Regions from separate parts of the Sodalis praecaptivus genome, predicted to be linked through region 3. Evidence: predicted binding sites of a transcription regulator. Region 3 holds the regulator's gene; each other region holds the start of a gene.
What was found. The regulator PurR, encoded in region 3, represses purine synthesis genes. The targets are predictions, from matches to a motif close to CANGCAAACGTTTGCNTG.

Region 1 (7,915 bases), 1.9 Mb from region 3:
GTAAACAGTTTCCCTGGTGTTGGCGCAATCTTCGCGCACCCCGGCATAAGTCGGGGTCATTTTTTTTCTGCCTGCTGAACCCAATCACGCAACGTTTGCACATCGTGGCGCCATTCGTGCTTCAACTCGTCGATCCACTCCTGGACGTTATCCCACCAGGCCGGCAGCTCAGGGCTTTGGATCTGCTGCGCCAACTGCTGCAAATGACGTAGCCCTACCGACCCCGCCGCGCCCTTGATTTTGTGCCCCTCTTCCGCGATGCCCTGCCGATCGCGGGCGGTCATGTTGGAATCCAGGATCGCCAAATAGCCAGGCATCATTTTTTCAAACATCGCCAGGCTTTGCGTAATCAGTGACGGCCCCACCAGTTCCAGATATTGTTCCAGCATGGCGGTGTCCAATACCTGGCGGTTTTTATCCACCGCCGCCGGCTCTGCTGGCGCCACAACGGCGGCGCTATCGGCATGATCCCAAAACGTCTTTATCACCTGGGTAAGCGCCGCGACCTCTAGCGGCTTGCTGAGTACATCGTCCATGCCGGCCGCCTGGTACTCTTTTTTGTCCTTCAAGACGTTGGCGGTCAGCGCGATGAGCGGCGGCATATGCCGCCCCTGGTAGCGGCTCTTCAACTGGCTGGCGATATCCAGACCGGTCATATCCGGCAGTTGTATATCCAATAGCACCAGGTCGAACTCATCGGGATCGAACATTGCCAGCGCGTCCTTGCCGGTCATCGCGACCTCCACGCTGCTGCCGAGCTTCTCCAGTACGGAGCGGGCCACCAAGACGTTCAGCTCGATGTCCTCCACCAGCAGGACATTTAGCGCCGGCAGCGGCATCGCCTCTTCATCCTCAACCTGCTCTTGCACCTGCGCCACTTCCGGCGCCACGATGGAAAGCGTAAAGCAAGAGCCTTGGCCGGGTTGGCTCTTAACGGTGATATCGCCGCCCATCGCCTGCGCCAGCCGTTTGGAGACCGCCAGGCCAATCCCGGTGCCGGTCGCCGGCTTGCCGCCGTGCTGCCCTTTCACCTGGTAGTACATAGCGAAAATCTTCTCTTGCTCCTCTTCGGGAATGCCGATACCGGAGTCCTGCACGTCAAAGCATAAACGGTCCTGCTGTTCACGCCAGATGCGGATCACGATCTCACCCTGTCGGGTGAATTTCACCGCGTTGCCGATGAGGTTCCACAGAATTTGCCGCAGGCGGGTGCCGTCGGCGATGATAGCGCGCGGTAGCGGCTGCTGCGGCGCCATCACCAGCTTCAGCCCTTTCGGCTGCACCAGCAGGCCGGAAAGGTTTTCTAAATCCATCAAGAAATCGGTGAAATCCAGCGGCTGATTGTCCAACCGTACCTTGCGGCGCTCCAGCTTATCCATTTCGATAATATCGTTGAAGATATAGCCTAAGGTAACCGCGCTGACATGGATGGTTTTCAGGTAGTTATGCTGCTCTTGCGTCAGTTGGGTATCCAGCAAAATCCGGCTCAAACCCACGATGCCGTTAAGCGGCGTACGCAGCTCATGGCTGATGGTGGAAATAAAAGTGGTTTTCTCCCGGCTGGCGCTTTCCAGCGCGTCCTGATAGCGCTTACGCTCGGTAATATCGCGACCAAAGCCCATGAGGCCGTGGCGCTTGCCGATACGATCGTAAAACGGGACTTTGCGCAACTCAAAGCAGGCTTTACGACCGTCGGGATATTCCAGCCATTGTTCATAGGTGAGTGAAACGTTATGGCGGAAGACCTTTTCATCGGTTTCGATCACCTTTTCCGCGATCTCGGGGGAATACACCTCGCGCGGAGTAAGCCCCACCAACTGTTTCTCACTTTTACCGGTGAGCAGCTCGGTGGCGCGGTTACAGCCGGAAAACTCTTTGTTCTCATTACGGTAGTACACCAGGTCGGGCGATGCATCGAGGAAGGAGCGCAAGAGCGAGGACTGCTGCTCAAGCTCTACCTGCGCCTGTTCACGCCGCGCCATTTCCTCGGTCAGTTTCTCCATCGCCCCGCGCCGCGCCTCTTCGGCCTTTTCGCGGTCTGCCATCTCCTGGTTGAGCTGAGCGATGTTGTTTTGCAGTTGGGCGTTGAGCTGTAAATCGCGATTGCGCATTTCCTCAAGCTTATCCACCAGCCGCGACAGGCGCTGGCGTGATGCCTCAAGCTGCTCCACCACCACCGACAAAAAGTAAACCGCCCACGGAGTGATTAACAGACCGAAGAAAATGGAGCGCACGACGTCGATACTCTCCACTTCGCCCCTCAGCACCATCGTGACGGCCATTTGGACGATCATCGCCAGAACCACCAGCGCCGAGGCCAGCAGCAAGGAGAAGCGTACCAAGCCGAGTTTCACCATCAGGTCGACATAATATTGAGCCAGCAGGCGAATTTGCTTCATGGAAGATTCCTTTAAGGGCAATAGATGAATCATACCGTAAATAATTCCTACTGAACCAGTCCGGGTGCGTCACCCTCGCCGGCGATGTTGAAAACGCGAGTGGGATCAAAATGGTGGCAAGGGGGGCGGTCTCGGCGCATGCGCCGTCTCCCGTTCAGCCCTGGCGTCGATCTGTGGTGTGATGCCGGTATGGCGCGCGCGGCGGTGCCGGTATGGCGCAGCCTTAGCCCGCGCGACGGTGCCGCTTGCCACGCGGCATAGGTCCGCGCCGCGGTGCCCGTTATGACGCGGCTTTGGCCCACGCTGCGACCTCAGTATGGCACGCTCTCGGCGCGCGCAGCGGCGTCAAAGCGCGGTGGCGGAGGGCGGTGCCTAATCGGCAATGTCGCCGCGCGCGTGGGCTGGCCGGCAAATGCGCATAAAAGAGTAAGCGGTCACAAACTCTGTTCGGCGACGGGGAGCCGCCAAGGTGTGCCGATGGCGCTGCCCTGCGGTCCTTGTTCCTGTAGATAGTGATACACGGCCAGCATGCCGTCCCAACGATTTGCGCACCATTGTGGCGCAAGCAGTAGGGAACGATGGGCATTGGCGGATACGCGATGAAAGAGAATGTCAGGGGGGGTATGGCGAATCATTTCGCCGGCGATGGCGGCATAGGCCGCCAGCGTCAGCGTCGTCAACCTGCCCGCCCGCCAGGCGCGGGCCAATACGCTGCCGTCAACAATATGCAGCGGATGCAATTTTAGACCCGCCACGCCCCCAGCTACGACTTTGCTGAGGGTGTCGAGGCACGCCGTCGCGTCCTCGCCGGGCAAACCAATAATAAGGTGAGTGCACACTTTCAGTCCCCGCTCCCGCGCCAGGGCAACGGTGCGCTGGTAACAGGCAAAATCATGGCCGCGGTTGATGCGCCGTAGGGTTTTATCCTGCGCGCTCTGTAAACCCAACTCCAGCCAGATTTCATAGCCCTTATCCCGATACCCGGCCAGCAGATCCAGCACCGACAGCGGCACGCAATCGGGTCGTGTGCCGACACATAAGCCGGCGATATTCCCTTGGCTAAGCGCTTGTTGATACAGGCTGTCCAAAACCCGCACTTCTGCATAAGTACTGGTATAGGCCTGGAAGTAGGCGAGATAGCGTTTGGCGCGATCCACCCCCGCGGCCTGGCCGGCCAGCTGTTCGGCGATAGGAGAATATTGCCGCTGCGGATCGCTGAACGCCGCGACATTGCAGAAGGTGCAGCCTCCCCGTCCCCGCGTACCGTCGCGATTGGGGCAGCTAAAACCGCCGTGTAGGCTGAGTTTATGGATCTTCTCGCCGTAGCGGCGCTGGAGATCGTTGCCAAACATATTGACTAATTTCTGTAACTGCATAGGCTATGGATCCGGTGTTTCCGTCGCCCTGAAGCTTACGCTTTTCCCCGCCCTCAAATGCTGACCGCGATCAAATGCCCTGACCGTCCTGTTTCAATGGCATAAATATGCATTATAATCGAGAATTGAAGCACTTTCCTGTGGATTAATAATTCTTATTCCGCCCCTGTGATTCATTCAAATGCGCACTAATCCTGAAAAACAGTGGCATCCGTCGCAGAAAATGGCGTTGACAGAATAACGTGCTACCAAAGCGCCCCGCACTAGCATGGTGCAGAGATGGCGGCGCTGCACTACAGTGAGACAGCGCAATACCCAGGCCCCTCGCCGACGCCTCATTAACGGGGTAAAAATCACACTTTATTATTATCTTTCAAATAGTTAATCCATAAATTTCCCTTATCACCGTCCTTTACATGGATATTTGACCTGCGTGGTGAATATCGTTAATTTGGAAGGCCGCTGGAAGAAATCCTGACGGGGCAACGACTCGTCATATTTATGCAGTTATTGAAGACTCCTTCTTAATACTAGTCGTTTATCAGTGTCAGACCGCCACGAGAGGTATTGAGTGAGAGCGGGACAGCAGATCGCAGAGAGGGTTTCATCCTGCCATCCGCTGCCGTTCCATACCGATTCGCCTCCTCGCAGCAGGTTGTGTGAGTTAGCAGGAGCCTGGGGAGGTTCACGATATGTTGTACGATTCTACGCACGAGAAGGACAACTGCGGCTTCGGCCTGATTGCCCATATAGAGGGCGAGCCCAGCCATAAAGTCGTGCGCACCGCCATTCATGCGCTGGCCCGTATGCAGCATCGTGGCGCGATCCTGGCCGACGGCAAGACCGGCGACGGCTGCGGTCTGCTGTTGCAAAAACCCGATCGCTTCTATCGTATGGTGGCGCAGGAGCGCGGCTGGCGGCTGGCGAAAAACTACGCCGTCGGCATGATGTTCCTGAGCCAGGATGAAGAGGAAGCCCGCGCCAGCCGCCGCATCGTCGAAGAAGAGATGCAAAACGAGACGCTGTCCATCGCCGGCTGGCGTGACGTCCCCATCAACGCCGACGTATTGGGCGATATTGCGCTGTCTTCACTGCCGCGTATCGAACAAATTTTCGTTAACGCCCCCGCCGGCTGGCGCCCGCGCGATATAGAGCGCCGCCTGTATGTGGCGCGCCGCCGTATTGAAAAGCGCGTCACCGACGACAGTTTCTACGTCTGTAGCCTGTCCAATTTGGTGACCGTGTATAAAGGCCTCTGCATGCCGGCGGACCTGCCGCGCTTTTATCTCGACCTGGCGGATTTGCGGCTGGAATCGGCCATCTGCCTGTTCCATCAGCGCTTTTCAACCAACACCGTGCCGCGCTGGCCGCTGGCCCAGCCATTCCGCTACTTGGCCCATAACGGTGAAATCAATACTATTACCGGTAACCGACAGTGGGCGCGCGCGCGCGCTTACAAGCTGAAAACACCGCTGATCCCCGATTTGCAAGATGCCGCGCCGTTCGTCAATGAAACCGGCTCGGACTCCAGTTCGCTGGATAATATGCTGGAGCTGTTTTTAAGCGGCGGGATGGATCTCATCCGCGCCATGCGCCTGTTGGTGCCGCCCGCCTGGCAGAACAACCCGAATATGGATCCCGAGCTGCGCGCCTTCTTCGACTTTAACTCGATGCATATGGAGCCCTGGGACGGCCCGGCCGGTCTGGTCATGTCCGATGGCCGCTTCGCCGCCTGTAACCTGGATCGTAACGGCCTGCGCCCGGCGCGCTACGTCATTACCACCGATAAGCTCATCACCTGCGCCTCCGAGATCGGCATATGGGACTACCAGCCCGACGAAGTCGTGGAAAAAGGCCGCGTCGGCCCCGGCGAACTGATGGTAATAGACACCACCAGCGGGCGCATTCTGCACTCGGCGGAAACCGATAACGATCTCAAAAGCCGCCATCCCTATAAAGAGTGGATGGAGCGCAACGTGCGCCGCCTCACGCCGTTTGAGGATCTGCCGGACGATCAGGTTGGGTTCCGCGCGCTGGATAATGATTTGCTCAGCAGCTATCAAAAACAGTTCGGTTATACTTTTGAAGAGCTGGACGCCATCGTGCGCGTGCTGGGGGAAAACGGCCAAGAAGCCACCGGGTCGATGGGCGACGATACGCCGTTCGCCGTGCTTTCCAGCCGGCCGCGGGTGATTTATGACTATTTCCGCCAGCAGTTCGCCCAGGTGACCAACCCGCCTATCGACTCGTTGCGCGAGGCCCACGTGATGTCGCTGGCCACCTGTATCGGCCGCGAAATGAACGTGTTTAGCGAAGCGGAAGGTCAAGCGTACCGTTTGGCGTTCAAATCGCCCATCTTACTCTATTCCGACTTTACCCAGCTCACGACGCAGGCGGGAGATCACTATCGCGCCAACAAGCTGGATATCACCTTTGAGCCGACGCAGGCGAGCCTGCACGACACGCTCTTAGGCTTGTGCGATCGGGCGGAAGACATGGTGCGCCAGGGCACGGTGCTGCTGGTGCTGACCGACCGCGCCATCGCGCCGGGCCGCATACCGGTGCCGGCGCCGATGGCGGTGGGCGCCATCCATACCCGCCTGGTGGAAAAGAACCTGCGCTGCGACGCCAACTTGATTGTTGAAACCGCCAGCGCCCGCGATCCGCACCACTTTGCGGTGCTGCTGGGCTTCGGCGCCACCGCTATCTATCCGTTCCTGGCCTATGAAAGTCTGGCCGGGATGGTGGATAACGGCACCATCGAGAAAGATTATCGTACGGTGATGCTGAACTTCCGCAATGGCATCAACAAAGGGCTGTACAAGATCATGTCCAAAATGGGCATTTCGACCGTCGCCTCGTACCGCTGCTCGAAGCTGTTTGAAGCGGTAGGTCTGCATCGCGATCTGACCGATCTGTGCTTCCAGGGCGTGGTCAGCCGCATCGGCGGCGCCAGCTTTAGCGATTTCGAGCTGGATTTACTGAACCTGTCGAAACGGGCCTGGCTGAAACGCAAAGCCCTCGATCAGGGCGGGCTATTGAAATACGTCCACGGCGGCGAATATCACGCCTACAATCCTGATGTGGTGCGCACCCTGCAACAGGCGGTACGGAGCGGCGATAGGCAGGATTATCGTCAGTATGCCGATCTGGTCAACCAGCGGCCGGTCGCGACGCTGCGGGATTTGCTGCAACTGAAGCCCAACGGCCAAGCGGTCGCATTGGATCAGGTGGAGCCGGCCGAAACGCTATTTAAACGGTTCGACACCGCCGCGATGTCCATCGGCGCGCTCAGCCCGGAGGCCCACGAGTCGCTGGCCCAGGCCATGAACGGGCTGGGCGGTTTCTCCAACTCCGGCGAGGGGGGTGAAGATCCCGCCCGTTACCGCACCGATAAAGTCTCGCGCATCAAACAGGTGGCGTCCGGGCGCTTCGGGGTCACGCCGGCCTATCTGGTCAATGCCGACGTCATCCAGATTAAGGTGGCACAGGGCGCCAAGCCCGGAGAGGGCGGTCAGTTGCCTGGCGACAAGGTCACGCCGTATATCGCGCGCCTGCGCTATTCGGTACCCGGCGTCACGTTGATTTCGCCGCCGCCGCATCATGATATCTACTCGATAGAAGACCTGGCGCAGCTGATTTTCGATCTCAAGCAGGTAAACGCCAAGGCGCTGATTTCGGTCAAGCTGGTGTCCGAGCCGGGCGTCGGCACCATCGCCACCGGCGTGGCCAAAGCCTATGCGGATTTGATAACCATTGCCGGTTATGACGGCGGCACCGGCGCCAGCCCGCTGTCCTCGGTGAAATACGCCGGCTCGCCCTGGGAATTGGGCCTGGTGGAAACCCAGCAGGCGCTGGTGGCCAACGGGCTGCGCCATAAAATCCGCCTGCAGGTGGACGGCGGGCTCAAAACCGGCCAGGACATCATTAAGGCGGCGATCCTCGGCGCCGAAAGCTTTGGCTTCGGGACCGGCCCGATGGTGGCGCTCGGCTGCAAATATCTGCGCATCTGCCACCTTAACAACTGCGCCACCGGCGTCGCCACCCAGGACGAAAAACTGCGCCGCGATCATTACCACGGCCTGCCGGAACGCGTGACGAATTATTTTCACTTTATCGCGCAGGAAACGCGCGAAATCA
Region 2 (7,915 bases), 1.1 Mb from region 3:
TGATAATGGTCGTGGCCGGCGCTCTTATGATGAAAGACGCGCCGCGCCAGGAAATCCGGCAGCGTGCCGGGGTCCGGGATTACACCTTGGCCGAATCCATGCGTATGCCGCAATATTGGTTATTGGCGCTGATGTTTGTTACCGCCTGCATGAGCGGGTTATATGTTATCGGCGTCGCCAAAGATATCGGCGAGAATCTGGTCCATTTATCGACGGCGGTGGCGGCCAATGCGGTCACTATTATTGCCGTCGCCAATCTTAGCGGGCGCCTGGTGCTGGGCGTCCTGTCCGATAAAATGTCCCGTCTTCGGGTCGTTTCACTGGCCCAGGTCATCGCCATGGCGGGGATGAGCATGCTGTTATTCGTTCATCTTAACGAGACACTGTTCTTTATCTCGCTGGCCTGCGTGGCGTTCAGTTTTGGTGGGACCATTACGGTATACCCGTCGCTGGTCAGCGATTTCTTCGGACTGAATAATCTAACCAAGAATTACGGCATTATTTATCTGGGTTTCGGCGTGGGTAGCATTATCGGCTCCCTGGTGGCGTCGCTGTTCGGCGGATTTATGGTGACGTTCCAACTGATAGCGGCTCTGCTGGTGATCGCGTTGATGATTTCGCTGACCCTGCGCCAGCCGGGGGCTGTCGATAAGCGCGGCTACCGTTTAGGGCATGCCCACGGCGAATAACAACTTGCCCCGACATCCGGTCGGCGGAGTGTCCCTGTCAGGCAAAAGCCCGCCCTCCGGCGGGCTTTTGCCGTTATCGCCGGTCTTGGCATGCGCCGTGCCATTATCGCAGACCTCGGTCGGCGCCGCGCCGTTATCGTAGGTTTTGGTTCGCACTGCGCCGTTACGGCTGGTCTTGGCATGCGCCGTGCCGTTATCGCAGACCTCGGTCGGCGCCGCGCCGTTATCGTAGGTTTTGGTTCGCACTGCGCCGTTACGGCTGGCCTTGGCTTGCGCCGCGCCGTTACCACCAACCTCGTCTTGCCCCAAGCCGGCGCCGGCTGGGGCTGAGCGCCTTTTATCAATTTGCTGCTAGGCTTACTGATAGTGCTTTAAACAGTAAGGTTTTATAAAATTAGTAAGGAGCCTATCGTGGCCTATGAGCAAATAATGTCGTTATCCTCCCTGTCGCAAATGACCCCGAGCAAAATAACCGTCGGAGAGACCGATATACTGGTAATCCGCCGCGGTGATGAGGTCTATGCCCTGGAAGCCACCTGCCCGCACTCCGGCGCGCCGCTGGAAAAGGGGGCGCTGTGCGAAGATAAACTGGTCTGCCCGTGGCATAAATCGGTGTTCGCCATCACCGAAAGTCGCCCGGGCTCTCTGCTGGAACCGCCCTCACTGCGGGCACTGAAACGCTTCCCGGTGAAGGTGGAGCAAGATGCCGTGTGGATCGACCCGCACCCGCTTGACGAAGCCACTCCCTTGCAGACGGCGGATAAACAGCCGACCTATGTGGTATTGGGCACCGGCGCCGGCGGTAGCGCGGCGATAAAAGCGCTGCGTGAGATGGGTTTTACCGGCAGGCTGGTGGTGGTTGAACGTGAAAAACAGGCCCCCTACGATCGTACCGCGCTATCGAAATTTGTGCCGCAGGGGGATATGGATATTCACGATGTGCCCTCCCTGCTGCCGGAATCCTACTATCAGCAACAACAGATAGAACGCATCAATGGCAATGTGGAAGAACTGGACAGCCAGCGCCGTCGTTTACGTCTGGAAGACGGCAAGACCCTTTCCTACGATCGTTTACTGTTAGCCACCGGCGCCACGCCGCAGCGGCCGGACCTGCCTGGCAAAGCGCTACGCGGCGTGGAGGTATTGCGCAGCTGGGAACAGGCGGCGACGCTGGTTGCCACCGTCGAGCGGGAGCACCGGCTGGTCATTATCGGCAATAGCTTCATCGGTATGGAGGTGGCGGCGGCGCTGCGTAAACAAGCCGTAGAGGTCACGGTCGTTTCGCCCCATCCTTTACCGTTTGAAAAACAATTCGGCACCGAGTTGGGCCGCTTTTTCCGCCGCCGTCACCAGGAGAAAGGCGTCACCTTTGTTGACGGCGAGCCGGCCGCTTTTGAAGGGGAAAAAAGCGTCAGCGCGGTGACGCTGAAAGACGGCCAACGTATTGAGGCGACGCTGGTTTTGCTGGCGACGGGCGTGGCGCCGGCGACGCGATTCATCCACGATCTGCCGCTCAATGACGACGGCAGCCTGACCGTTGACCGGACGATGAAGGTGTCCGCAGACATTTTTGCCATCGGTGACATCGCGACGTTCCCGCTGGACGGCAATCCCACCCGCATTGAACACTGGCGCGTGGCTCAGCAGCACGGACGTGTCGCCGCCGGTGCGATGATGGATAAGCCACACCCCTATGATGCCGTACCCTTTTTTTGGACCCAGCATTACGGCGTTCGCTATGAATATTTGGGCCATGCCGCTAAATGGGATCAGCAGGAAATTATCGGCTCGCCGGATGAGGATAACTTTGTCTCGCTGTATGGCCTGAAAGGAAATCTGGTGGCGGTCGTGGCGGCCGGACGGATGCGCACGACCGGCGTGCTATTAATTAAAATGGGCGACAAACTCGGTTTTGCCGAAGCGCAGCGCATCGTCGCCGACACCCGCGAAGCGGAAAGCTGACCGCGCGCCGGCGCCGCAGCGGCAATGCCCGCGGCCTTCGCGGCGCCGATTCCCTTTACCGTAGCGCAAAATTTTGCCGGCAAACGTGTGCGCCGCCAGAGGTCGATGATATGATGCGCTGCCGGCACGCAACGGGGCGGCGACTCTCCGCCTCATCCTGCTCCGGCCCAGGGACGATGAACGTTCTCGTCCGCTATTTCAGGTAAGGAAAAGGACAGACAGGCAATGACACAGCCCCTATTTATGGTTGGTGCGCGCGGCTGCGGCAAGACCACGGTGGGTCAGGCATTAGCGCGGGTATTGGGATATGCATTTACCGATACCGACGAGATGTTGTGGCGGTCTACCGGCAAGACTGTGGCAGAGATCGTCGCTGATGAAGGCTGGGCGGGCTTTCGGGCAAAGGAGAGCGAAATCCTGACAAGCGTTACGCAAGGGCAAACCGTGGTGGCCACGGGCGGGGGTATTATTTTATCGGCGGCTAACCGACATTTCATGCGCGCGCGCGGCACCGTGGTGTATCTGCACGTGTCGGCGCAGGAGCTTGCGCGCCGTCTACAGGCGTACCCCGATGAGGAGCAGCGGCCCAGTTTGACGGGCAAACCGATGATTGAAGAGATCGCCGACGTGCTCGCCGCACGGGAAAAACTCTATCAAGAAGCGGCACATCACATATTGGACGCCAGTCAGGCGCCGGACGATGTGGTCTATGCCATTTTACAACAGCTCTATCCCAGCGCGGCGAGTTGATAACCGGGCGACTTGGGGAGACGTGATGAGAGGTTAATCGCTTCGGCCGACGAGGCGCGGCGTGTTGGCTATACTTACCTTACGTGAGCACAACTATAAGGAAGTAACTATGGCAAGCAAACCTCCCTATCCGCGCGAAGCGCACATCGTCAAAAAAGAGAAAGGGCCGGCCGGCAAGAGCAAAACCGTCTATGAGTTGCGTGCCGACCATCCCCACCCCAATACCCTTATCAGTGAACACGACACCGAGCAAGAAGCGCTGGATTCCAAAGAGCGCTATGAGGATGAAAGCAAAAGCTGATCATCCGGCGGCAGGACATCGCGTCCTGCCGCCCCGCCGTTACTACGCGCTTTCCACCGTCGCGCATCACGATGTGTCACATCGGCGTAAAAAATAATTCATGTTTCTGCTGCTGCCGTCATGGCCCCATTGGGCCAAGTGGCTGAGAATGAAGCGCATTGCTCGTGCGTGAGGCGTTATCGTTAAGAGCGACACGCTAGTGTTTAAGTTTCTAATTAATAGCGATAAACCGATGTGTATGAGGCCGCCGGCGCACCGCGGACGGAGCGTGCAAACCGGTGAAATATTGTCTTGACGCCGACGCGCAGGCGATGAATGATAAAAACTCCGACATCAGTTCACCTGCAAAAAAAATAACATTATGTCGACATTGGAAAACGCCGCCGCGGTGTTAACGTTGTTCGTCCAGCCGGGCACGGATGCGCTGCCGGAAAGTCTGTCCTTCAGCGACATGGCCCGCCGTCTCACCTTGCCAAAAAGTACGCTTTCCCGGCTGCTTATCGCAATGGAATCGCAGGGACTGCTCGCGCGGGATCCCCACAACCGCCATTATCGGGTCGGCCACCTGCTGCGCTCATTGAGCCCGCCTGCACCGCAGAGCGGGCCGGCTACGCTTGCTGAGCGGGCGGCGCAGGCGCTGCATCAGCTCAGCGCACGCTATCGCTGCACCGGTTATTTATGCATGCTGCATCGGGATAAAGTCCGTATCGTGGACCGATTTCAAAGCAGCGCCGCCGCGCCTGCGATCTATGCGGTAGGCAGCCATTTGCCCGCCATGAATACGGCGGTCGGCAGAGCGTTGTTGGCCTGTTTTTCCGAGCGGGAAGTCATAGCGCGGTTGATGCCGCGCCAGGGCAGGCTGGGGGGATTTAATCAGCCCGGCATTGTCCGCTTGCTGCAGCGATTATCAGTGGTGCGCGGGCAGGGCTGGGATTTCAATCGCAATGAAACCCGCCCGGGTTACAGCGCGCTCGCTACGGCGCTGGCGGACAGCGAGCGGCGTGAGCAGTTCGGCCTATGTCTGTCTTTCGTGAACGCTGGCGATAAAGGCGCCTTCCCGACCGATAAGTTGGCGGGGTTGCAGTCCGCTACGCGGATGATTGCCCAACGAATCTATCAGTAAATCGGCGGCGCAAAATTTGTTTGTCCCGGCCGGGGTTTTTGTAGAAAAGGGCGTGACGCCCGCCGAGTCGCCTTTTACACTGGTATGACATTAATTGATAGGAAAAGACCGATGCTGAAGGTGAATGACTATTTTGCAGGGAAAGTGAAGTCCATTGGATTCGACGCCGCCAGCACGGGCCGTGCCAGCGTTGGCGTTATGGAGGCAGGGGAGTACACCTTTACCACCGGCCAGCCGGAAGAAATGACGGTCGTTAGCGGCGCGCTTAAGACGCTGCTGCCAGGCGCCAACGACTGGCAGGTTTTTATGCCGGGAGAGTCGTTCTACGTGCCGGCACACAGCGAATTTTGCCTGCAGCTGGCGGAAACCAGCAGCTATTTATGCAGGTACCTTAGCCACTCGCGCTGAACGGGTTGGCGCAAGGCCTGCGCCGTCCCGTCCACCGTTGACGCCGCTGGGCCGGGGGGCAATCTTTACTCTCATCCCGCTTCGTTCGCGCCAGGCATACGGCATTGCGTAACCTGCGCTGGCCGCGAGCCCGGCGGCATAGCCGCCCTCTGCGCCGCCGCGTCGATTCGTCCTCAAGCAATCGGTTAGGGTCATCGCCGCGCCGATTCGTCTCAGGGTTAACCGGCGGGCGGGTCAACCGTGCCTTTTCCCTGCGGCCGCCTCGGTTAGCCCTGACGCTGCGCCTCGCCTCCCAGCCCCGCAATCAGCTCAGTGATTAAAGCCGCCAATTCACCGGTCATGAGCGTAAAATCGGCGTCGAAACGGGCGGCGAAATCGTCGCGATCGATATCATCATTTTGCTCGCGTAGCGTATCGGCGAATTTTAACCGTTTAACCGTGCCATCATCGCCCAGCACAAACTGCACTCGCTCCCGCCAATCCAGCGCCAGCTTGGTCACCAGTTTGCCTGCCTCAATATGCACCGCGATTTCGTCGCTGGACAAATCCTGTTTTTTACAGCGAACGATGCCGCCTTCTTCCAGCAGCGCTTTTAGCTCAGCCTCATCTTGAATGGCGAAGCCGGCAGCGGGATCGCCGCTGCGTACCCATTCGGTCAGGGTCATTTCAATCGGTTTTTCCATAGTCAGCGGCACCACCGGCAACGAGCCGATAGATTTGCGCAGCAGCGCCAGACAATCTTCCGCTTTTTTGGCGCTGCCGGCGTCGACCAGCACCAGATTATTGACCTGATCCAGCCACAAGAACGTTTGGCCAAAACGGCTGAAGGCGCGAGGCATCAAGGTGTGCAGCACTTCGTCCTTGAGCGCGTCTTTTTCGGTTTTACGCAGTTTCCGGCTTTGTTCATTTTCCAGTTTGTCGATTTTGCCCTGTAGCTCCTGCTTTATCACCGAGGACGGTAGAATTTTTTCTTCTTTGCGCAGGCAAAGCAGGACATGTCCCGGTATCGCATGGGTCAGCACGTCGCTCTTGGCACCCATGGGCGGAACCCAGCCGGATTTCGCCATATCCTGACTGCCGCAGGGAGTAAAGGCGAAGGCGGACAACTGCTGTTCGATCTGCTCCACCGACAGCTCGATCGGCCGGTTCAAACGGTAAATCATGACATTCTTAAACCACAACATAATAGATATCCCTGACCTGAGGCACCTCAACCGGCGCGATTTGCCAACAAACGCAGCGCGCATGATAACGAATTGCAGGCGCTTCCCCTAGGAAAAAGCGCACAGAGTTGTCCGTATTTGACGTTGAAGCATGGTGTGTAACGGGCGGGTCAGGCACCGTCTGCGTTTGCCACAGGTTAAAAAAAAGGCGCTCGGCATACCGAAGGTTCTGGAGAGGAGACCGGAAAGAGGCGCTTGCCGTAGCGCGTTAACGGTGATTTCGCCGGTTACCGGCGTCGAAAATGTCTGATGATTTTATGATTAATAATTATCTATTAATTTAAGTTTATCAAAAAGCCGTATTACTGATGTAACCCATGCGCCAAGCGATAGAAAAAAGATAATAATAATTATTATAAAATAAATGATTCTCAAAATTCGGTATTCTTGTATTACCGTAAACATAGACTAACTTAATGGCGTAGCATCATTCTACTTCGTAAAAAATAAAGGAGTTAGCTTATGGAAACGCGGGATGTGGCTATCTGCGCCAACCGGGTGTCATGGGGATCACTTTTCAGTGGCGTTCTTACGGCATTCTCTATTTCACTCTTATTAGCGCTGCTCGGTAGCGCGTTGGGATTTAGCATGGTCGATCCCTGGGCGCAGCGACCGGCCGGGGGTATCGGCACCACCATGACCCTATGGACGGCGGCTGCGCTGCTCCTTAGTCTATTGGCCGGTGGTTTTGTCGCCGGCCGGCTGGCGATGATGGCCGGCGTGACGCACGGCTTCTTGACCTGGGCGCTATCGCTGCTGTTAGCGATTATCATTAGCGGATTCATTATTAGTGGTGCATTACGTTTGGCGGGAAATATGCTGGGCGCAGCGGGCAGCGCCGCCGGAAATATCGTTACGGCGGTGGGGAATAATAGCGATGAATTAGCGGGGGCGTTGAACAATGGGTTGGGGAAATTAACTCTGGACGATTCTCTGCCGGCCGATGCCTCGCCAAAAAATATTAGCGATGCGCTGCAAAACAGTGAAGTGGAAGCGCTGCATCCCGACTACCTTCAGCGCCAGCTTAAGGAAATACGTGCGGAAGTCAGCCAGGCGGTCGCCGAGGCGATGCGCGCCCCTGAGCGCAGTGAGCAGATTATGGCAGGGCTGGCTGAGAGGTTGAAGCAGCGCACGGATGCCGTAGCCGACGATATCAAGCGCGACGACGTGCATCAGGCGCTGGCCAATAGCAATCGTACTATGACGCCGGAGGCGTTAAATCAGGCGACCGATAAGGTGATGCGCGATAAACAGCAGGCGGCAGAAACGATAAAACAACGGATCGATACGCTGCAGCAGAACGTCAGTCACGCGCGTGAAGATTTGCAGCGCTGGCGCGAGGAAATGAAACAGCGCGCCGATAAGGCCGCTGCCGCCAGCGCCAAGTCCGCGCTTTGGTTATTCATTACCCTATTGCTGGGGGCGATAGTCAGCGCCGCCGGCGGCTGGTGGGGAGTAA
Region 3 (7,915 bases):
GGTGCCCACCGCTACCGCGGCCATATCGGTGGCGCTTACCGAGCCGGACATAATGGTATCCACGACCCCCATCGCCGTTTGCGATACTTGGGCGAAAATTACCGGGATGGCCAAAGCCAGTAAGATACGCGCTTCCTTAACATAATTTTGCACGCGGACACCTTTGTTGCGAGTGACGAACCGAATTTATTAATGGAACCCGCACGCGTTGACATGGCTGGATCCTTTTAGCGGCATAGTGTAATGCATTTTGTCGACGAAGATAGCAGGAAAATGACGCGATATAAGGGGCATAGCCTCTATGGTATCCTGTCAGTATTTGGAATTCGTCATATTATGGGGCAAACTGAGCGCCGAGTTATTCGGTGTAGCCAGATGAGGAAAACGCATGTTTACGGGGATTGTTCAGGCCACCGCGCCCATTACCGCGATTGAGGAAAAAGACCATTTTCGTACCCATCACGTCCGCCTGCCGGCGGCGCTGTTGCCGGGTTTGACCATCGGCGCGTCGGTGGCCCATAACGGCTGTTGCCTGACGGTGACCGGCATCGCGGGCGACGTGGTCAGCTTCGATCTGATGAAAGAAACGCTCCGGCTGACCAACTTAGGCACGCTTAAGGTCGGCGATGAGATCAACCTGGAACGGGCTGCGACCCTGCAGGCGGAGATTGGCGGTCATCTGATGTCAGGGCATATTATCTGCACCGCCGAGTTGACCAAAATCGTGACCTCGGAGAACAATCGGCAAATTTGGTTTTCCTTGCCGGACAGGGCGCTGATGAAATACATCCTGCATAAGGGTTATATCGGCGTTGACGGTATTAGCCTGACGGTAGGCGAAGTCGCGGGCAACCGTTTTTGCGTACATTTAATTCCTGAAACGTTGCTGCGCACCACGCTCGGTAAGAAACGACTCGGCGATAGCGTCAATATCGAAATTGACCCGCAGACGCAGGCGATTGTCGACACCGTAGAGCGGGTTTTGGCGGCGCGCGAGCGCGCCTGACCCAGATGGGCGGCGGCGCGGTCTGACAGCGCCGTCATATGCGCCGGCAGCCATGACGGCGCAACGTTGTTTACCGCGCGACGCGCAGACCGCCTTCGACGCCCCGAGGGCTGAACAGAACCTGCCATAGCTGGATATTGCGGGCGCGGAACGCGCCGGCGCAGGCCTGTAAGTAGTAAACAAACATGCGGTAAAAACGTTCGGAATAATTGCCCTGCAACGTCGGCCAGGCGGCGATGAAGCGTTCATGCCAGGCCATGAGCGTGCGATCATAATCCGCGCCGAAATTATGCCAGTCTTCCATGACGAAATGGGGCTCGCTGGCATCGGCAATATGCCGTACGGACGGCAGGCAGCCGTTCGGGAAGATATATCTGTTAATCCACGGATCCACATTCATATCGGTCCGGTTCGCGCCGATGGTGTGCAGCAAAAACAGACCGTCGGGTTTCAGATTACGGGCCACCACATCGAAATAGGTTGGGTAGTTTTTCGGCCCCACGTGCTCGAACATCCCTACCGAGACAATGCGATCGAATTGCAAATTTAAATCGCGATAATCCTGCAACAAAATCGTGACATCTTGCCCTGCGCAGCGCGTTTGCGCCAGCTTTTGCTGCTCGGCCGAGATAGTGACGCCGTGGACTTTAACGCCATAATGTTGTGCCGCATAATTCGCCAGACCGCCCCAGCCGCAACCGACATCCAATAGCGACATCCCCGGCTGCAATTGCAGTTTCTGGCAAATCATCTCCAGTTTATTTTGCTGGGCCTGCTCAAGGCTGGCGGCATGAGGCCAATAACCGCAGGAATATTGCATATACGGATCGAGCATCAGCGAAAAGAGGTCATTGCCTAAATCGTAATGTTCTTTACCGACGATCCAGGCCCTTTTGCGCGATTGGAGATTAGTCAGGCGCGCCGCGGCGACGCGTAGGGTATCTTTTAAATGATGGGGGAGCTTATTTTCCAGTCCGCTGCGCAACGCACGCTGAAAAAACATATCCAGCCGTTCGCAATCCCACCAGCCATCCATGTAACTTTCACCTAAACCCAGTGAACCGTCCTGTAGTACGCGCTTAAAAAAATCCGGGTTGTTGACGCGAATATCGAATGGACGGGATCCATTGATTTCAATGTCGGCTTCAGCGAGTAATTCATGGACGATGCGATACCAAGCGTTATCCTGAAAGCTCAGGTCTTCAACACACGAGGAACTCATAGCTTCTCCATCACCTTTCTTCTAAAAATACCTCGTCAGGAAGAGCCAGGCGCTGCCTGCGAGCTTTTATAAGAATCCACGGTAAGCCGTGGTGTCTGATACGACAAATTAACAGAGGAATAGAAACTCAGAATGGTTGTTAAACCGGCTGCTTTGCACGAAAAAAGCATGCATGAGTAAACATCAGGTCCCTAAAGCAAAATGAATAAACAACTCGTTATAATTGTTAACGTAATTGAGTATAAGCCTGCATCCGGCTTTAGACAACTCCAAAAACAGCAATAGGAATAATAGCCTAAGTTAATGATAACTTTGGGAAACAGTTACACTCCTCAAAGAGTTAGTGCGCCTAAAGAGTTATTATTCATTTCCGCGTCGCGGGGAAATTGACGCGGCCAGGTAGCGCGTAAAACGCCGTGCATAATGGCCAATGCCGCCGCAAACACGGGGCCTCAGCCATCGACGGCACTGGATTAGCGGTTACGGTAGGGGCCATCGGCCACCGAACAGCGCTCCACCAGGGTGGGATGAACCTCGATCGTCTGCGCGGCTTCCCGCTTGCTGATGATCCTATCAAGCAGCATGGTCAGCGCGGATTCCCCTAATACGGCCTTGGGCTGATCCACCGTGGTAAGCGCGGGGGTGAAATACCGCGAGTGGCTGACATTATCGTAGCCTATCAGTGAAATGTCTTGCGGTACGCGCAGCCCATGCTCGTGGATGGCGCACAATGCGCCCATCGCCATCTCGTCGCCGCCGCAAAATATCGCGCTGGGACGGTGGGACTGGGCCAGAATATGTTGCATGGCGCGATAACCGGAAGCCGGCTCGAAATCACCTTGAACAATCCAGGCCTGGTTGGGCAGAATATCGGCCTCTTTTAACGCATGAAGATAACCGCGGTGGCGCCCGCCGCCGGTATTGCGCGCCAGCTGGCCGGGAATGGCGCCAATATCCCGGTGGCCGCGATCGAGTAAATAGCGGGTGGCCATATAACCGCCGGCAAAGGCATTATCGACGATAGTATCGGTAAAATCGCCGCGCACCTCACCCCAATCCATCACCACCATGGGAATATGGCGATATTCTTCCAATAGCCGCAACAGGGCTTCGGGGTATTCGGCGCACATCACCAACAGCCCATCGACCCGCTTTTGCGCCAGCATTTGCAAATAGGCCTGCTGTTTCGATGTTTCGTTGTGGGAATTGCACAGGATAAGGGTGTAGCCTTTGGCAAAACAGTGATGCTCTATGGATTCAATTATCTCGGCGAAATAGGGGGCTTCGCTGGTGCTGGCCAACAGACCGATGGATTTGGTGCGGTTGACCTTCAGGCTGCGCGCCACCGCGCTGGGGGAATAGCTGAGCTGTTTGATGGCGTCCCATACGGCGCGTTTGGTCTCCGGCGCCACGAAGCGGGTTTTATTAATCACATGGGAAACCGTAGTCGTTGATACCCCCGCGTGTTTGGCTACATCTTTTATGGTTGCCATCTCTAAACTACTCCTGGATCCCTCGGCAGCAGGGGATAATGCTATGTGAATCGTTTGCCTGCCAACAAAAGGCAATTTTCCTCGATTTGTCGAGAAAGTGAAAGCGTTATATGCGTTGAGCCGCCGGCGGGACATGCTTTTTGGCCACGGTTATGGCAAGATAGAGAACGAATACCGACTAACTTAGCCACCTGACGCAGAAGCGTTAAAAGGAAATATCATGAGCCGCGATTTTGCTTGGTCGTTAACGACTACCGTCTTTTCGCTGTTGGTCATTATTATCTTCAGCTTTACCGCCGTATTGAATTGATCGCGTTTGGCGCCGCGCCAAACTTCACCCAGACGGTAAAAAGGGCTCCAGGCCCTTTTTTTTGTCATCTTTAAACCACTTCTAGGGAGCTGGATCGAATTGCGGCCCAGGAACGGCGCGCGGATCGGCACGGTGAACTGGCGCGGACGTCAAAAGGCCCTTAGGACCTACGCTGCGACGGCAAGGGGGAGAGGCTGTCGCGCGTGGCCGTCAGCGAATGGTGGTGGGCGTCATCACGCGGCGGGCGCCGACATAATGATCCTGCCAATAATCTTCGCTCAGGTAGCTGATACGGATGTCACGCCCGGTGCGGGGTGACTGAATGAAACGGCCATTGCCCAGATAAACCCCGACATGATCCGCCGTGCCGCGGTTGCGGATGCGGAAAAAGACCAGATCGCCGCTTTCCAACTCGCTCTTTTTCACCGGCGCTGCATCCCGCAGGTGGTACATTTCGTTCGCGGTACGGGGCAGCGGCACGCGGATTAAGTCTTTATAGGCGTAGTAAATCAACCCGCTGCAATCGAATCCGGTGGTCGGCGATTTACCGCCCCAACGATAGGGCTTGCCCACCTGCGACATCAGTTTGGCCATCGCCGTTAATTTGGCGTGCTGGTAGCGAACCTTGTGGCTTTCGCTCATGCGCAATGGCTGCGCGTCTGCCGCCATGGCCGTCGTCCGGGCTTGCGCGCCGCCGCGATGGCGTCCATAGGCTTTCTTCAGCCCTTTGCCGGCGGCCTGGTTATGCGCCAGACGCGTATTTTCACGTTGGCGGCGGGAAGACGTAATGGGGCTTTTACCCACCTTCACGGCGGCGGTTTTATCGCTGGTGACGCTTTTCGTTTTCGCCCGCTGCCCGGCGGCGTGCGTTTTTGCGGCGGTGGTTTTGCCGGCGGTTGGCGCTGTGTCGGCGGGGGGCGTTTTGGTGGCGACGGCCTTGCGGGGTTTCACCACGGCGGATTTTAACTTGGGATTACCCAAATGCTCGCTCTCGGTGCTGCGGGTCTTTTTTTGCAGCTTAACGGGCTTGCGCTTGCGTCGGTCATCGGTTTTCGCCGCGCTGGCCTGCGATTTACGTTGATCGGCATTGACTCCCGCATTCGGCGCGGCGTGCGCGAGATTGAGAAAGAGCTGGGTAAACAGCAGCACAAAAAGCGTAAAGCATAAACGCATGATAAACGCTATCCTCTGTGGCCCAAGGTCGGGGGAAAATGACGGCTCAGCTGAATTTAAGCTATTTGCGGTTCTAATGCATCCGTATTTTCCTACAGATTGTGAATAAACGTGAATAACATGCGCGATGCGGCATTTTTGCGCGCGGGCAGCCGTAAAAAGCAACGGTTTTACAGCCCGTTAAACGCCCTAGTCGCAAATCTGCGCCGCCGCAAGGGCAGACCCGGCGTTCGTGCCCGTTGTATCACGGCCGGGGCGGCTGAAGCCCGCCTGCGGGGCTAACGTGAAAAAAGCATTTAAATGTTCCCCCCGGAATCGTTAGAATAGTGAATTACGTCAGACCCGATGCATGATAAATAAAAGCCAGCCACTGGCTTAAGGAAGCGAGACAATGACCACGACTATCGAAAAAATTCAGCAACAGATCGCCGAGAATCCGATTCTTCTGTACATGAAGGGCTCGCCTAAATTACCGGGCTGCGGTTTTTCCGCCCAGGCGGTACAGGCGCTGTCCGCCTGCGGTGAGCGTTTTGCCTATGTCGATGTGCTGACCAATCCGGATATCCGCGCTGAACTGCCAAAATTCGCCAACTGGCCGACCTTCCCGCAGCTGTGGGTGGACGGCGAGCTTATCGGCGGCTGCGACATCGTCATTGAAATGTACCAGCGCGGCGAGCTGCAGCCGCTGATTAAAGAAACGGCGGTAAAATACAATTCGCAAGCGGATAACGCGCAGTAACGGGTGGAATGTGCGCACTATAGCGCGCCGTCCCGATGCCGTCCGGCGCTAATGCGCCACGGCCGAGAGACCGCCTCGGCGCTATCGCACCCAAAACCACCCAAGGCACAGCGGGTGGTTTTTTTTGCCTCTCAGCGTGCCGGGCGCGGGGCAGTGCGGGCGTCATCGCCGCCCGGCATGCCCTGCGGCGTTCGCTAGGCAACCTCTCAAGCGCCAAGGCGCCGTACCATCCCCATGACGCCCCGGGGACGGGCAGGTGGTGTGCCCTGCAAGCGCCAAAGCCCTGTCATTGTCCGCGCGGACGGCCCGCGGCGTGGCAGCGTTTACAGATCGATAGCGGGGTTGGCGCGATCCTGCGCGGCGCAAGCCTCCTCTTCGGCGTCACCCGTGGCGGGTAGTGCGACCGGCCAGCCGCCCAGACGTTTCCAGCGATTGACCAATTCACAAAACAGGGTCGCGGTACGTTCGGTATCATAGAGCGCCGAATGCGCTTCACCGCTGTCAAAGGCAATGCCGGCGGCGCTACAGGCTTTCGCCAGTACGGTCTGGCCGAGCACCAGCCCGCTGAGCGCCGCCGTATCAAAGGTGGCGAAGGGATGGAAAGGGTTGCGTTTCAGGCCGGCGCGACCGGCGGCGGCCATGAGAAAGCTGTGATCAAAAGCCGCATTGTGGGCGACTATAATGGCGCGGTTGCAGTCCTGATCTTTAATTCCTTTACGTACCAGTTTGAAGATTTCATGCAAGGCTTCATATTCGGTTACCGCGCCGCGCAGGGGGTTGTGCGGATCGATACCGTTAAAGGCCAGCGCTTCCGGCTGCAGCAGCGCGCCGGGGAAAGGGTCGACGTGGAAATGCAGGGTGTTGTCGGCGTGCAGCCAGCCGTCATTATCCATTTTCAGGGTGACGGCGGCGATTTCTAGCAGGGCATCGGTCCCGGCGTTGAATCCCGCGGTTTCCACATCAATGACAACGGGATAAAAGCCGCGAAAGCGGGCGCGGAGGGTGTTCAGATCGTCTATTTCAGCCATGCCAGTTCTTATGTTCAGCGAATTCAGCCGCCATTATGGCAAATTTTGGCGCGGCTTGCATGGCGAGTTATGCCCGCGCGGCGCGGAATACCGGCCGTGAACCCCCAGGTCCCGGCCGCGCGTACGCTGCTTAATTGCCGACGCCTTGACCGGCGTGTTTGTTTTCAATCAATTCGATTTTATAACCGTCCGGATCTTCAATAAAGGCGATAACGGTCGTTCCGCCTTTCACCGGCCCGGCTTCGCGGGTTACTTTGCCACCGGCCTGGCGAATGCGTTCGCAGGCGGCCGCCGCATTGTCCACGCCCAAGGCGATATGGCCATAGGCGCTGCCCAAATCGTAACTCTCCACGCCCCAGTTATAGGTCAGCTCGATGACCGCGCCTTCGCTCTCGTCGGTATACCCTACAAACGCCAACGTATATTTGTATTCCGGATTTTCGCTGGTGCGCAGCAATCGCATTTCAAGGGTTTTGGTGTAAAAATCGATGGAGCGTTGTAAATCGCCTACCCGCAGCATGGTATGTAATAAACGCATAATGTCCTCTTGAGCCATCACGGTCGGTGCGGCCGTGTTAAGTGAAGAGACTTCAGTATAGCCTGCGGGGTGAAACCGGTTCAATGCCGCCCGTTAGCACAGATTGCCGGTACGCTCGGTAAAAAATAACTTGCCAGCGAAGACAATGCCGTCTTCAATTTATAGGCGAGAGGAGGACGTGTGGCGGAACAACTTGAATTTTTCAGCCTGCCCAATCCCTGCCGCGGCGTGTGCCAATCGGATGCCCGCGGCTATTGCCTCGGCTGCCTGCGCAGCCGGGACGAGCGTTTTCAGTGGGGCGGGATGAGCGACAATCAAAAACGCGAGGTGCTGCGGCTTTGCCACCAGCGCTATCTGCGCCTGCGCCGCGCCGCGGCCGCTGGGCACGAACCGCCGCCGGACGCGC

Region 1: the regulator PurR is predicted to act here: its motif matches at 4,420-4,437, upstream of gltB (glutamate synthase large subunit).
Region 2: the regulator PurR is predicted to act here: its motif matches at 2,728-2,745, upstream of aroL (shikimate kinase AroL).

Annotation. Positions count from the first base shown of each region.
Region 1 covers NZ_CP006569.1:4,199,061-4,206,975, forward strand. Annotated here, with positions in the region: gene arcB (aerobic respiration two-component sensor histidine kinase ArcB) at 57-2,399, opposite strand; gene SANT_RS18770 (TIGR01212 family radical SAM protein) at 2,834-3,775, opposite strand; gene gltB (glutamate synthase large subunit) at 4,468-7,915, shown strand, end outside.
Region 2 covers NZ_CP006569.1:3,483,780-3,491,694, reverse strand. Annotated here, with positions in the region: gene SANT_RS15585 (MFS transporter) at 1-689, shown strand, start outside; gene SANT_RS15580 (hypothetical protein) at 666-998, opposite strand; gene SANT_RS15575 (FAD-dependent oxidoreductase) at 1,119-2,651, shown strand; gene aroL (shikimate kinase AroL) at 2,877-3,401, shown strand; gene SANT_RS15565 (hypothetical protein) at 3,511-3,702, shown strand; gene SANT_RS15560 (IclR family transcriptional regulator) at 4,064-4,825, shown strand; gene ppnP (pyrimidine/purine nucleoside phosphorylase) at 4,937-5,233, shown strand; gene rdgC (recombination-associated protein RdgC) at 5,500-6,417, opposite strand; gene SANT_RS15545 (hypothetical protein) at 6,919-7,915, shown strand, end outside.
Region 3 covers NZ_CP006569.1:2,336,796-2,344,710, reverse strand. Annotated here, with positions in the region: gene SANT_RS10380 (MATE family efflux transporter) at 1-153, opposite strand, end outside; gene SANT_RS10375 (riboflavin synthase) at 389-1,006, shown strand; gene cfa (cyclopropane fatty acyl phospholipid synthase) at 1,077-2,228, opposite strand; gene purR (HTH-type transcriptional repressor PurR) at 2,702-3,721, opposite strand; gene SANT_RS24095 (YnhF family membrane protein) at 3,942-4,031, shown strand; gene SANT_RS10360 (C40 family peptidase) at 4,242-5,204, opposite strand; gene SANT_RS10355 (Grx4 family monothiol glutaredoxin) at 5,596-5,943, shown strand; gene rnt (ribonuclease T) at 6,267-6,971, opposite strand; gene gloA (lactoylglutathione lyase) at 7,102-7,509, opposite strand; gene SANT_RS10340 (DUF1289 domain-containing protein) at 7,690-7,915, shown strand, end outside.